One region of the Paenibacillus sp. FSL R5-192 genome, then DNA from elsewhere that is predicted to be linked to it. Evidence: riboswitches for the same ligand, from Rfam matches in the RefSeq annotation. Region 1 holds a riboswitch; each other region holds the start of a gene.
What was found. A riboswitch is a leader RNA that binds a small molecule or an ion and turns the genes downstream of it on or off. The one in region 1 is predicted to bind thiamine pyrophosphate.

Region 1 (4,291 bases):
GGCACCCAGTGGGTAGCCGCTGTTAATAGCTTCTGAACACCCTGTACAGAAACGTTCAAATCCGTTCTGCCTGGCAGACTGGTTGCCCCGAGCCAAACCTCTCCATTGGCTTTGGGAACAATATAGATATCCTCTGCATACACCGTTCTATCAGGTCTGTACCCTGCATGTTCATCTGAGAACTGAACGGCGGCTATTTCACCTTTTACCGACCACACAGGCAAGCTCAGATTCACATGTCTCATCAACTCTTCACTCTGTAATCCAGCCGCTATAATGACATGTTTGCATTTCATCTCACCGATCGATGTGGTGATCCCCTGCACGCCGTGTTCGTTTGCTTGCACACGTATATCCTGTATGTCCTCCATAACCCGTGCTCCCAATGCTTGAGCGGATTCAGCATATGCCTTCGTTAGATGGACTGGAAGAATCTCACTCTCGTAAGGTCTGTAGTAGGCTCCATACGTATCTCTGTTAAGCCATGATGCCTCCTGTTGCACAACGGAACGGTCCCACCACACCTCATCAGCAGACAACGCAGACTTCCGATTGTCCTTATAGCTACTTGATTCACTGTATGAACGAAAAGGAGTTAGGAATCCTTGGCGTTGCAGGCCAGTCTCTACCTCACTGAGTGTAGCCATTAGCACCTGTTGCTCGATAAGTAACTGTCTACTCAGCCTGGCAAGCTTAGCCATCAAAGGATGAGCAAAATCCTCACTATCTGCCGCTAGCATTCCAGCCGCCGCGCAAGAAGTGCCTCCTGCAATCGCCGAACGCTCCAGCAACAGCACATCCTGTCCACGGGAAGCAAGCTCATACGCAATGGCACATCCAACAATACCTCCGCCTACAATAATCGTTTCTGCATGAATCTTATCCGGTCTATCAGTAATGATCTTTTTCATCCTCTCATCTCCTTGATTCAGCGACTCAGACTTTCTGTAGCAACAACGATAGCCTGCCTTAACGATGCAGCGGCCCGATCCGGGGAATCGCTCGCCCACACATTCGAGATCACAGCGACTCCCTGTGCGCCTGCAGAGCGAATAGCGTGAATGTTCCCCGGTTCGATGCCCCCAATCGCCATGACAGGAATGGAGACAGCAGAGCACACTTCAGCCAGAGCATATAATCCTCTTGGTTCAAGATCAGGCTTACTGTTGGTTGAGTAGACATGCCCGAAGAAAAGGTAATCGGCTCCCCGTTCTTCAGCGATTTTTGCCTCATCGATTGAATGAACAGATACACCCAGACGAATTCGCTGGACATTGCTTATAACAGCAGGGTTGTAGTTACGTATAGCCTCTTGCCCCCAATGTACACCGCCATAGATGTCATTCTGTGGTGGCAGTTCTGAACCATTGATAACGATGCGACAAGACGGAACGCCAACACCACGCAGACTTTTAGCCCAACCGATCTTTTGTTGCCACGAGAGTTGTTTCTCTCGTATATGGATGTAGTCCACCCATGGCCAAACGTCCTTTGCAGCTTTTACAAAAGATGCTTGATCCCCTGCACCCGTAGATACAACATGCAGTTCAAATGATCCGTGTACACGTTCATGATAAATTACCGTACTTTTCATCTCCTTCCATGCGTGAATGCTATGAAAACACAAAAAAGCCACTCCCGTAGGGGAGTGGCTGCGTATTAATTATAGGACCAGATGACTGACTGATACATACAGTTCATTTCGTGCAATAAAGCTATAGACCTTATAGCCATAACGTTATACACGCAACTGCATGTTTCAATTTACTAAGCAAGACGGTTGAATTCTTTCGAATTGCCGTTTGCTCACGTCATTCACTGAAACGCGCTCGCCACTTCCCTACGCTGGTATGATCCAGATCAGGTGCAAAGGGTCCGGAATCGCATTCTTCCATCTCAGCCACATCGTGCGGCCCCCCTAGTGTTCATATGAAGTTGTAGCCTATGTTACCATAGAAGGATTTTTTTGTCACTGTTCATTTCTGTTAAACGTTGCTTGAATTGTCTAGTTTTTCTCAGACCATTCTTCGACATTCCATGTTTTGGTGACCCAACCCTCGTAAAAATCAGGTTCATGAGATACCAGCAACACCGTTCCCTTAAATTCTTGCAAGGCACGTTGCAACTCCGCTTTGGCTGTTACATCCAGATGGTTCGTCGGCTCATCGAATAGAATCCAGTTGCTTTCACGCATCAAGAGTTTGCATAAACGAACCTTCGCTTGTTCTCCACCACTCAGCATGTTAAGCGGACGGGTAATGTGCTCATTTTTCAACCCGCAACGAGCGAGATGACCCCGGACTTCATTCTGGGTCAAATGTGAAAACTCATTCCAGACATCCTCAATCGGCGTGATATTCCCAGCACGAACTTCCTGCTCAAAATATGCCGTTTCGAGATAATCTCCCAAAAAGGTTTTTCCACTGAGTGGAGATATTCTTCCCAAGATCGTCTTCAGCAGTGTCGATTTACCCACACCATTACAACCTACGATGGCAATCTTTTCACCACGTTCAATTGTCATTGTCATTTTAGGCAGCAAAGGATACGTATATCCAATTTCAAAATCAATGCCCTCAAAGACCGTTTTGCTGCTCGCGCGGGCATCCTTGAATTTGAACGTTGGTTTGGCCGCTTCATCTGGACGATCAATACGTTCAATTCTGTCCAGTTGCTTCTCCCGGCTCTTCGCTCGACCAGAAGTTGAAGCACGTGCCTTGTTACGCTGAATGAAATCTTCCTGTTTCTTGATGTACTCTTGCTGCTTCTCGTACGCATCAATATGCTGGGCTTTATTCATATCAGCCATCTCGAGGAACTTGTTATAGTTCGCTGCATATCTCGTTAATTTGGCAAATTCCAAATGATAAATGACATTTACTACTTCATTCATGAATTCCGTGTCATGGGAGATTAAGAGGAACGCATGAGGGTAGTCCTTCAGGTAACGTGACAACCATTCAATGTGCTCTACATCCAGGTAGTTGGTCGGCTCATCCAGCAAAAGGGCTGTAGGCTTCTCAAGCAGAAGCTTGGCAAGAAGCACCTTTGTACGTTGTCCACCACTTAGAGCTGCGACATCCCGATCAAGACCAATTGCGGACAAACCAAGTCCATTGGCCATCTCTTCCACTTTTACGTCAATCAGATAAAAGTCGCCCTGTTCCAGTTGTTCCTGAATATCGCCCATCTCTTCCAGCAACTGCTCTAGCTTATCTGGATCTGCATCTGCCATCTGGTCCGTTATATTCATCATTTCTTTTTCTAATTCAAGCAACGGAAGGAAAGCATCTTTAAGAACGTCACGAATGGTTTTGCCTGGGGTAAGCTTCGTGTGCTGATCCAGATATCCGTAACGGACCTTAGGTGTCCATTCCACTTTTCCACTATCTTTAAGCAATTTACCGGTAAGGATGTTCATTAATGTGGATTTACCCACACCATTGGCACCAACAAGTCCTACACGCTCTCCGGCAAGTAAACGAAACGATACATTTTTAAATAACGTGCGATCTCCAAAATTGTGACTTACGTTCTCTACTGACAATAAACTCATAAGATGAGGTTGCTCCTATCTATTAGACATTACTTTTATTATTGTTCCGAAACCCTATTCTAGCACAGGTCCCGTCTTTTCTGAAAGTAATGTAAACAGTTCAGGAACCTCTTACATGATTTTGTCATACAGGCTACCCTAACGATTAGAGCATTTATATTCGAAATAGCCTTGTGCAGCTGCTTGTCTTGCGTCTGTAAACACCTCTTCAGCACGGTAACCATTACCACATGTGGAGGGATAGTAGTACTTGATACCCGTTAAAGGATCTACCCCACCTACGATGGCCGTTTTCTTCACAAGTCTGCCTCCACCGATCGCATAATTGTTGATCTTTTGGTCACCCACACCTATACCTTGGATAAAGGCCATAATCCCTGTATCGTTAATGGAGTTGTACCAATCTTCCTGCGCAATCAGGGGCATCGTAAACGTATAGGAAATACCGTTCTTTCTGGCAAACTCATTATGGCGGTTAATCACATCAGCCAGATCATCCTGCACAGTAGTCACAATCCGGCTTTGTCTAACTTGCTCAAATACGCTGGTATTCTGAAGTAAAGGAATCTGAGAGCTAGCAGCGAGTTCTTTTTGGAATCCCTCAATCCATTTCCCTGCATTTGCGTCGTAGGCATATACGTAGTCGTCCAGTGTAAAGTTAATACTGCTACCATTTGAATCTGAATATGTATAAGGTTTCTTGGGGCTCCACACTTGCCTTAAAGAATCTTCACG
Region 2 (4,291 bases), on a different contig from region 1:
TTTGGCGAACCAGTTTGCCAATATCATCTGCACGGAAATTTTTGATGTTAATTGTTCCAGCTGCATTCATCTGGAACACTTTATCATAAGCCTTATACGCTGCCCCACCGGTAATGTTAACCGTTCCGGCAGACTTCAATGTCAGTGCATCCTCGCCCACGTCCTGCCAGACCACATTCGATATATTACAGTTGCCATAACAGTGAACACCATCAGCAGCTGGTGATCCAATGTTTACGTTTTTGAGCGTGGCCCCTGCCTCCAGACGGAAGACTGGCTTCTGATTTTCTGCTTGAGATCCGTCGCCAAGTGTGGAAGGATTAGCTACAAATGTTTTGCCTTGACCATCATAGGTCGTGCCCTTTGGAACAATAATAGTTGAATTTACAACCGTAGGCGCAGCCGCAGCCGGAACTGCACCAAATATAGAAGCAACCAAACCAGCGGACAGTAACAACGTCAACATTTTTTTCATAACTTTATTCCTCCCTTATTCTCTCGTTTTTTGGTAATGTACAGCCTGGGCTTGTACTGGAAGTTCGCCAGAGGTGCACCTCTGTCCGACCAACAACCTAATCCTACCAAATAAGGAAGGTAACTAGAATAATCATTAGATCAGATATATCATGACATCGTACAATCCCTGTCATATCGGCATTTTTTGCATGCTAGGTCTCTCAAGCAATATGCTGATATCAACCTCTGGTATGCTCATTTGTAACGTATGTACCCCTCACTTAATCCCCAATAACAAAGAAAGACCACTACATTTGTCTCCAAATGTGTGATCTTGAATGTCTTCTGGCTTGCTGATATAAAATATCAGGCTCCAAATCTCTGACGATAACCGCACTTTCTACACAACTCTTCTACAGCTTCGCGTTTGGAGAAGCCATATACCAGATTGTTCGCTCGCTCACCCTCAATAATCTCCGAGAATGACTTCTCGTGCACATTACCCAGGTTAATCACACCCTCGCCATCGAGACAGCATGGAACCACCGTTCCATCTACAAGCACAGCTGCCTGACCGCGAAGTGCATGGCAGAAGCCTTTGCCGTCATCTTCAGGTGCATCCAGACTCGGCCACTGGAACTCATGGTCCTGATTCAGGTATACATTCGGGGCAATTTTGACCCCGCTGCCTGGAACTACTTTTTCCTCAATGCGGAAATCCAGATTGAACTCACGTTCCAATACTTCAAGGGTCTCCCGATTTCGATTCATCTGAGCATTTGTGAAGTTATCCTGTGTCAGATTCCACAACCGAAATGAGATGATGACATTGTGCTTAACGGCCTCGTGTACAAAGGACAAAATATGACGCAGGTATCCGTCACGGTCTGTTGAACCTTCATGCCCATCGAAACTGTGCAGGGAGAAATTCATCTGCCGCAGCGCCGGTTTGCCAAGCAATTTATGCTGAGTCTTGGGCAGCAGTGTACCATTCGTTGTAATGTTCACCTTGAGTCCCTTCTCATGTGCGGAATCGAGCAACAAATCTATTTTGGGATGCAACAAGGGTTCGCCTTTGACATGTAGATAAATATGATTGGTGTGTGGTTTAACTTGATCCAGTATATTGTTGAAGACTTCAGGGTCAATGAATCCTTTGGCACGCTGTGTCTGCGGACAGAAGCTGCATGCCAGATTGCAGATACTCGTGATCTCAATATATACTTTTTTGAACGTTTTCAACTCGGGTCCCCATTCTGCCTAGGAGGGAGAACAATCCCACCTGCATTTTGTGATCCGGCCAATATGCGCCACCCCTATTATATCGGGTTAGGGAGCCCAGGTAAATTGTTCAGTTGTTCGGGTCTGACTCCAAGTTCATCTCAAGAATTCCATCATGCTGCCTCTTTACAGTTCATGTTCGAGTGATATATGCTGAACAGACAACTGCATATCTTGAACTTTTGCACTAGGGGAGCCTTGCGGCTGAGACGAATATGATTATTCGGACCCTTTGAACCTGATCTGGATCATACCAGCGGAGGGAAGTGGAGCGGCCTTTTAGTAAGCGGATTTTTTTCATGTATGTGAAGATAAATTGCGGATTTAACTTACAGACCCACTCATTTCTCCGGAAATGGGTGGGTCTTTTTTGTTCCTTTTGCAGAGTATAGGATGCCGTTGTTATTCCAGCAGTCTGACATCAAGGGGGTGAGGATCAGATGAACAACCATGTAACCATTGAGAACGTTAGCTTCGCTTTTCCTGAAAAAAAGGATTCACCCGTGCTCGCCAATGTGTCGCTTAAGGTCCAACAAGGAGAATTTGTCTCGCTCATTGGCTCCAGCGGGTCAGGTAAAAGCACGCTCTTCAAGCTACTCGCAGGCTTGCATGAGCCAACCGTCGGCACCATCGATATTGCTGATGTACCGCACGGACAACGGCTCGGACGAGTCGCCTATATGCCGCAGAAAGATCTGCTGTTATCCTGGCGTACCGTCATGGAGAACTGCATGCTTCCTTCCGAGTTGGCACCAGGCCGACAGGACAAGGACAAGTTACGTGCCAACATCCTAGCTGGATTGGCAAGGTTCGGCCTGTCGGGTTATGAACAGGCCTATCCAGATGAATTGTCCGGCGGCATGCGGCAGCGGGTGGCATTGCTTCGTACCTTGCTTACAGGCGGGCAGCTCATGTTGCTGGATGAACCCTTCGGTGCACTCGACGCATTAACCAAACGAGAAATGCATCGCTGGTTGCTGGAGCTGTGGGAGAGCTTTGGCCAAACCGTGATGTTCATTACACATGACATCGAAGAAGCCCTGCTGTTAAGTGACCGTATCATTCTGTTAACTCCAGGAGGGCAAGGTCAGCAGTTGCAGGAGATGACGGTTCCTTTACCACGCCCAAGGCATTCGGACATGATCTACGAACCGGCTCTCGTGCAGATGAGGCAACAACTGGAGGAACAATTGCATGCACGATAGAGCTGAGGTTAGCGTCTGGACGTGGTGTTCAAAGTGGCTCTCGAGGTCGTTTTCCCAATATGGTCTGTTCATTATGCTCATGTTCTTATTACTGGCGATCTGGGAAGTGATTGTGCGTATGGGATGGGTGCCCTCCTTCATCATTCCTGCACCCACGGCCATCGTAAGCTCACTGGTTAAGCATCGCCGTCTGCTGTTGACCATCCATCTGCCTGCTACCTTTATGGAGGTTGTTGTTGGTTTTGTCTTGTCCATAGTGACTGGAATTACGCTGGCAACAGGCATGCATATGAACCGATCGATTGAAAAGGCATTGTATCCCTTCATCGTGATCAGTCAGACCATACCGTTGATTGCCTTGTCCCCCGTATTTATCCTGTGGTTTGGTTACACGTTGTGGAGCAAAGTCGCCGTGGTATTTTTAATCGCATTCTTCCCCATTGTGGTCAGTACCTACGATGGACTCCGCCAAGGCGATCCAGAGCAGCGTGAACTGTTGCTCACCATGGGCGCCAGCAAGTGGGATATTTTTTGCAAACTCCAGGTTCCGCTGGCACTTCCCTCTTTTTTCTCGGGGCTAAAGATGTCTGTGGTGTACTGCGTGGTTGGGGCAACGATTGGCGAATGGCTCGGTGGTAGCAAAGGTCTAGGGTACTTCAGCCGTCGTATGTCCAGCAACATGAACACGGATGCGATGTTTGCCGCCATTTTGCTGTTATCCCTGCTTGGGATCGTTTTGTTTGTACTGATTACCTGGCTGGAGAAACGGTTTAACATACGGCGTCATCGTCATGGAGGCAAAAGAAAGGTTGGATAATACTTAGACAGAAATTAGATGTAAATACAGTAGTTACAATCTTCAAAACAAAACATATCTTATGCACAATTTCAGCAACATCTTCAATCAGTTCATTGTCACATTATCGTTAACATGCTGTTGCCCATTTTCTACAAATCAAAACGATGAAATGAGGAACTTCATTTATGAATAACAAAGGTATATACTCCCTGCTTCCCATCATACTCATTAGCCTTTTGCTGATCGTTAGCGGATGCAGCACCACAGACAATAGCCAAAATACGCCAACAACAGATTCGGCAACCAATACACAGCAAACAGATCCGTCTGCAACCGAACCTGCATCAGACACCAAAGATAAACTGTCTATCATGCTCGACTGGTACCCGAATGCAGTACACTCCTTCATCTATGTGGCTCAGGAAAAAGGATACTTTGCAGACCAAGGTCTGGATCTCGATATTCAGATGCCTGCGGATACCAATGATTCGCTCAAACTTGTTGCTGCCGGAAAAATTGATCTGGCCCTAAGTTACCAGCCCCAAATCTT
Region 3 (4,291 bases), on a different contig from region 1:
CCGGGTAAAGCGGTAGTGGCGGCCCAACTGTCTATGGCTCCCGCTGCTGCACAGGTTACAATAGATCGCGGTATTCCAATCCATAGCCCTCTGGCATTGCTTGCAACGTATTTGGAGAAGAATTTGGGCCTGGCTCGACAGTAGTAGCGGATTTGGAGTGAAATATTACAATCACTAAAAAGATGTGAAAACTACTATATCGACTCCTTTTGCAAAATAAAAATGCTCTCGAACAAGAGCATTTCAAATGGTATAATCACTTTGTACAGCCAATTTGTGGTGGGAAATAGGCTTGCCTCCAGTGGGAGGTGATCCTATGAACTTCTCTTTTAACGACGTAATCGTGTTCGCGATGTTAATTATTGCGCTCCTGACATACATCGATCGTAAAAAGAAGTGACCCGCCACAGGTTGACGGCCTGACGGGTCACTTCATCTGAACTTGCTGCACTCGGAGGAATACCCACCGCAAATGCTGTGCAGGAGTAGCCATTGGCCTGGCTACTCTTATTGGTGTTTACTTACATTCATTTTATTAAACATCTGCTAGACAATCAACCATAATGCTGATAAAAAGTATCAGGAAGCTGATCAATAAGATGAAGAAGACGACATGATAGCAGTATTCTCACCTTCAAACGATGTCAGACTGCCCAGCTTGCGCTGTACCGGCGCCTAGGACCGTGTCCGATATTCCTCGGCCTTTTCCTGCATCCCGGCAGCTACAGCCTCATTCTCGGACAACCCCTTGTCTGCGGCAAAGGCACGAATGTCCTGCGTGATGCGCATGCTACAGAACTTTGGTCCGCACATGGAGCAGAAATGAGCTTCCTTGGCCCCTTCTGCTGGCAGCGTCTCGTCATGGTAGGATAATGCCCGTTCCGGGTCCAGTGACAGGTTGAACTGGTCCCGCCAACGGAACTCGAAGCGTGCCTTGGACAATGCGTCATCGCGGCGTTGAGCACGCGGATGGCCTTTCGCCAGATCGGCGGCATGAGCTGCGATCTTGTAGGCGATGACCCCTTCCCGCACATCATCCTTGTTGGGCAGGCCCAAATGTTCTTTTGGCGTAACATAACAGAGCATGGACGTGCCGAACCAGCCAATCATGGCTGCCCCAATGGCGGATGTGATGTGATCATATCCTGGCGCAATGTCGGTCGTTAGCGGCCCAAGTGTGTAGAACGGTGCTTCTTTACAGATCTCCATCTGCAAGTCCACATTCTCCTTGATCTTATGCATCGGCACATGACCCGGGCCTTCGATCATCACCTGCACATCATGCTTCCATGCGATCTGCGTCAGTTCCCCAAGCGTGGCCAGTTCCGCCATCTGAGCTTCGTCATTCGCATCGTAGATACTGCCTGGACGAAGTCCATCTCCCAGTGAGAACGCCACATCATACCTTTTCATAATCTCGCAGATTTCTTCAAAATGGGTGTATAAAAAATTCTCCTGATGATGCGCAAGGCACCATGCTGCCATAATGGAACCACCCCGAGACACAATACCTGTCATTCGCTTGGCGGTCATGGGGATATAACGCAGCAGTACACCTGCATGAATCGTAAAGTAGTCCACGCCCTGCTCTGCCTGCTCAATGAGTGTGTCACGGTACAACTCCCAGGTCAGCGCTTCCGCTTCGCCATTCACCTTCTCCAGCGCCTGATACAGCGGCACCGTACCAATCGGCACAGGTGAATTGCGGATAATCCATTCCCGGGTGGTATGAATGTTTTTGCCTGTGGACAGATCCATCACCGTATCCGATCCCCATCGTACCGCCCAGGTCATCTTCTCCACCTCTTCCTCAATGGAAGAAGATACAGCAGAGTTACCTATGTTGGCATTGATCTTCACGTGAAAATGACGACCGATCAACATCGGCTCACTCTCCGGGTGATTGATGTTGGATGGCAGAATGGCCCGTCCACTCGCCAGCTCCTGTCTCACAAATTCCGGCTCCACGCCTTCACGAATGGCGGCGAATTCCATCTCAGCCGTAATGACTCCCTGTCTCGCGTAGTGCATCTGAGTCACGCAGCGTTCTGGCTGTGCCCGCAACGGTTTGCCTCGTAATCCGGGGTACTCTTCAGCGCCAGCTCTCTTCCCTCCAGGCTTTAGTCCGTTATCCTCCGGTTTAACTGTACGGCCTTGGTAAGTTTCGACATCGCCGCGCTCTGTGATCCAACGTGTGCGCAGGGATGGCAGACCTGCACGGATATCCGCATGGAATGCAGGATCGGTCATGGGGCCGCTCGTATCGTAGACACGCAGCGGTTCGTTATGCTCCACCCCTTGGGGAGTATTCGTGTCATGAAGGGCTATCTCACGCTCCGGTACAGCAATGTCCGGCCGTGAGCCCTGAATGTAGACTTTGCGGCTGCCCGGAAAGGGCTGAACCCGTCCGGCCGCCCCTGTTTCCTTTTCCACCTGCTGACCGTTATGTTCCTGTTCCATCGCTTGTTGTCCCGTTTGATTTCCTGTACTCATGTTCACTTGTCTCCTCCTCAGTGTTCGTCGCTTGTTTGGTTGGTTTCATCATTAGCTCGCTTACGTACCTGTCCCAAATCATGCGCAATGCAGAGAAGAAAGAGCGATCCTACACCAGACCAGGGGAGACACTTTTCATGTACAGTTAACAACAGACGGAGGCTGCCACAGATCATCGATCTATAAGACTTCCCTCCTCATCCAAGCCCACTTCCGCAGGTTATCGAAAAAGAAGCCCATAAAATCCGCGCTATATCGCCCGTTCCCTGTATATAAAAAAGCCGGTCCCCGAAGGAACCGACTTTTATGTCCATCACCAATAATGCACCTTCATGCAGCTCCTTAACGGAGCCCTACAAGGGTCACATCATGTGGTGGTTGTGGTCATATCGCCGATTACTTCCCTACGCTGGTATGATCCAGATCAGGTGCAAAGGGTCCGGAATCTCATGCGATTCCGTCTCAGTCCGGACAATTCGGACTCCCCCAGTAACGTTAATAAGTTGCGGCTTACATAAGCCGCCGTTCATATTCAATGAAGCTGGCCCCGTTGGGCCGTCCATTACAGAGTAGCGCAACCGGAACATAAAAACAACCTTTATATTCCAAATCATCAAACTCTATTGGAGAAAAAACTTACATCAACATCAGGATAACATGAGCCCCATTTGCGTAGCAGCATCCTTCAACACAGGTGCGTATTCATGCAATGTCTCCTGCGAGAGTCGACTGACAGGTCCTGAGACCGAGAGCGCAGCTGCAATATTGCCTCTGCGATCCATAATCGGTACAGATACCGCGGCAGCTCCCGGCTCACGTTCCTCATAACTCGTCGCATATCCGTTATCCCGGATATCTCCCATCTGCGCCAAATACACCGCGGGATCAATAAACACCGGCCATTCCGGCCCGTTCATCAGTTCTTCACGATCCTCGTCCGTGGCAAACGCCATCAGGACTTTGCTGGAAGCGCCCACAGACAGCGGGAGTCTAACACCCACTGGAGCGACTCGGCGGATCGCCTGATCACTTTGCACAGCTTGAATCCGTATCCTTTCACTCCCATCACGCAGGTACAGACTCACGGTCTCCCCCAATCGATCTCTCAGTCGCTCCATCGCAGGCAGCAGCAGAATAGCGGGATCATCACTGCGGGACATGTGAGCTGACAGCTCCCAGATTCGGATGCCAAGTCGGTACTTCTCTGTTGCTGCATCGCGGATCACGAACCCTCGATCCTCCAGCGTAGCCATCAAACGATGCACTGTACTTTTGTGCAGGCCAATCTGGCTGGCAATTTCGGTGAGTCCCAGATCACTGCGTGTGGTAAAACATAATAATATATCCAGCGCCCGTTCCACAGCCCGGACGGTTAACTTGCGATCTTCCATGGCATAATGCCCTCCTCATGTTTCATCACATGAAACTTGGTTACATAAATTATATGAGAAACGGTCTCATCTGTAAACCAAAAAGAGCCAAATTCAAAATAGGCCAACGTGTAAATTTTTCCTTTTTATAAGACTTAATCCCCTGTAATTTACACACTAAGGTAATGTTACCCATATATCTTAAGAACTATATAACAATTGCGTAACAAATGCCCTCAATCAATTGACTTTGACTATATTGGAACATACGATAAAGATATATTACATTAAGATATCGCTCTGAAGCAGGCTCTGAAAATCGATGCAATTCTCTTTACATTTCGTTGTTATCTTCAACTGAACTTCAAAGGAGGGGCATTCATGTATCAATCATCCCAGAGCGAAGCCCCGCTGCAAACAAAAGTGTC

Region 2: linked by a shared signal. The riboswitch ahead of C161_RS21690 (ABC transporter ATP-binding protein) and the one ahead of C161_RS26630 (thiamine phosphate synthase) in region 1 are both predicted to bind thiamine pyrophosphate.
Region 3: linked by a shared signal. The riboswitch ahead of thiC (phosphomethylpyrimidine synthase ThiC) and the one ahead of C161_RS26630 (thiamine phosphate synthase) in region 1 are both predicted to bind thiamine pyrophosphate.

What each region holds. Positions count from the first base shown of each region.
Region 1 is NZ_ASPR01000049.1:314,031-318,321, forward strand. Features, by position in the region: gene thiO (glycine oxidase ThiO) at 1-911, opposite strand, end outside; gene C161_RS26630 (thiamine phosphate synthase) at 929-1,594, opposite strand; TPP riboswitch at 1,821-1,930, opposite strand; gene C161_RS26635 (ABC-F family ATP-binding cassette domain-containing protein) at 2,006-3,556, opposite strand; gene C161_RS26640 (hypothetical protein) at 3,695-4,291, opposite strand, start outside.
Region 2 is NZ_ASPR01000043.1:345,211-349,501, forward strand. Features, by position in the region: gene C161_RS21680 (pectate lyase) at 1-475, opposite strand, end outside; gene C161_RS21685 (radical SAM/SPASM domain-containing protein) at 823-1,698, opposite strand; TPP riboswitch at 1,917-2,019, shown strand; gene C161_RS21690 (ABC transporter ATP-binding protein) at 2,178-2,942, shown strand; gene C161_RS21695 (ABC transporter permease) at 2,932-3,759, shown strand; gene C161_RS21700 (ABC transporter substrate-binding protein) at 3,927-4,291, shown strand, end outside.
Region 3 is NZ_ASPR01000005.1:57,568-61,858, forward strand. Features, by position in the region: gene C161_RS03275 (hypothetical protein) at 1-144, shown strand, start outside; gene thiC (phosphomethylpyrimidine synthase ThiC) at 676-2,460, opposite strand; TPP riboswitch at 2,878-2,991, opposite strand; gene C161_RS03285 (IclR family transcriptional regulator) at 3,141-3,884, opposite strand; gene C161_RS03290 (alpha/beta hydrolase) at 4,245-4,291, shown strand, end outside.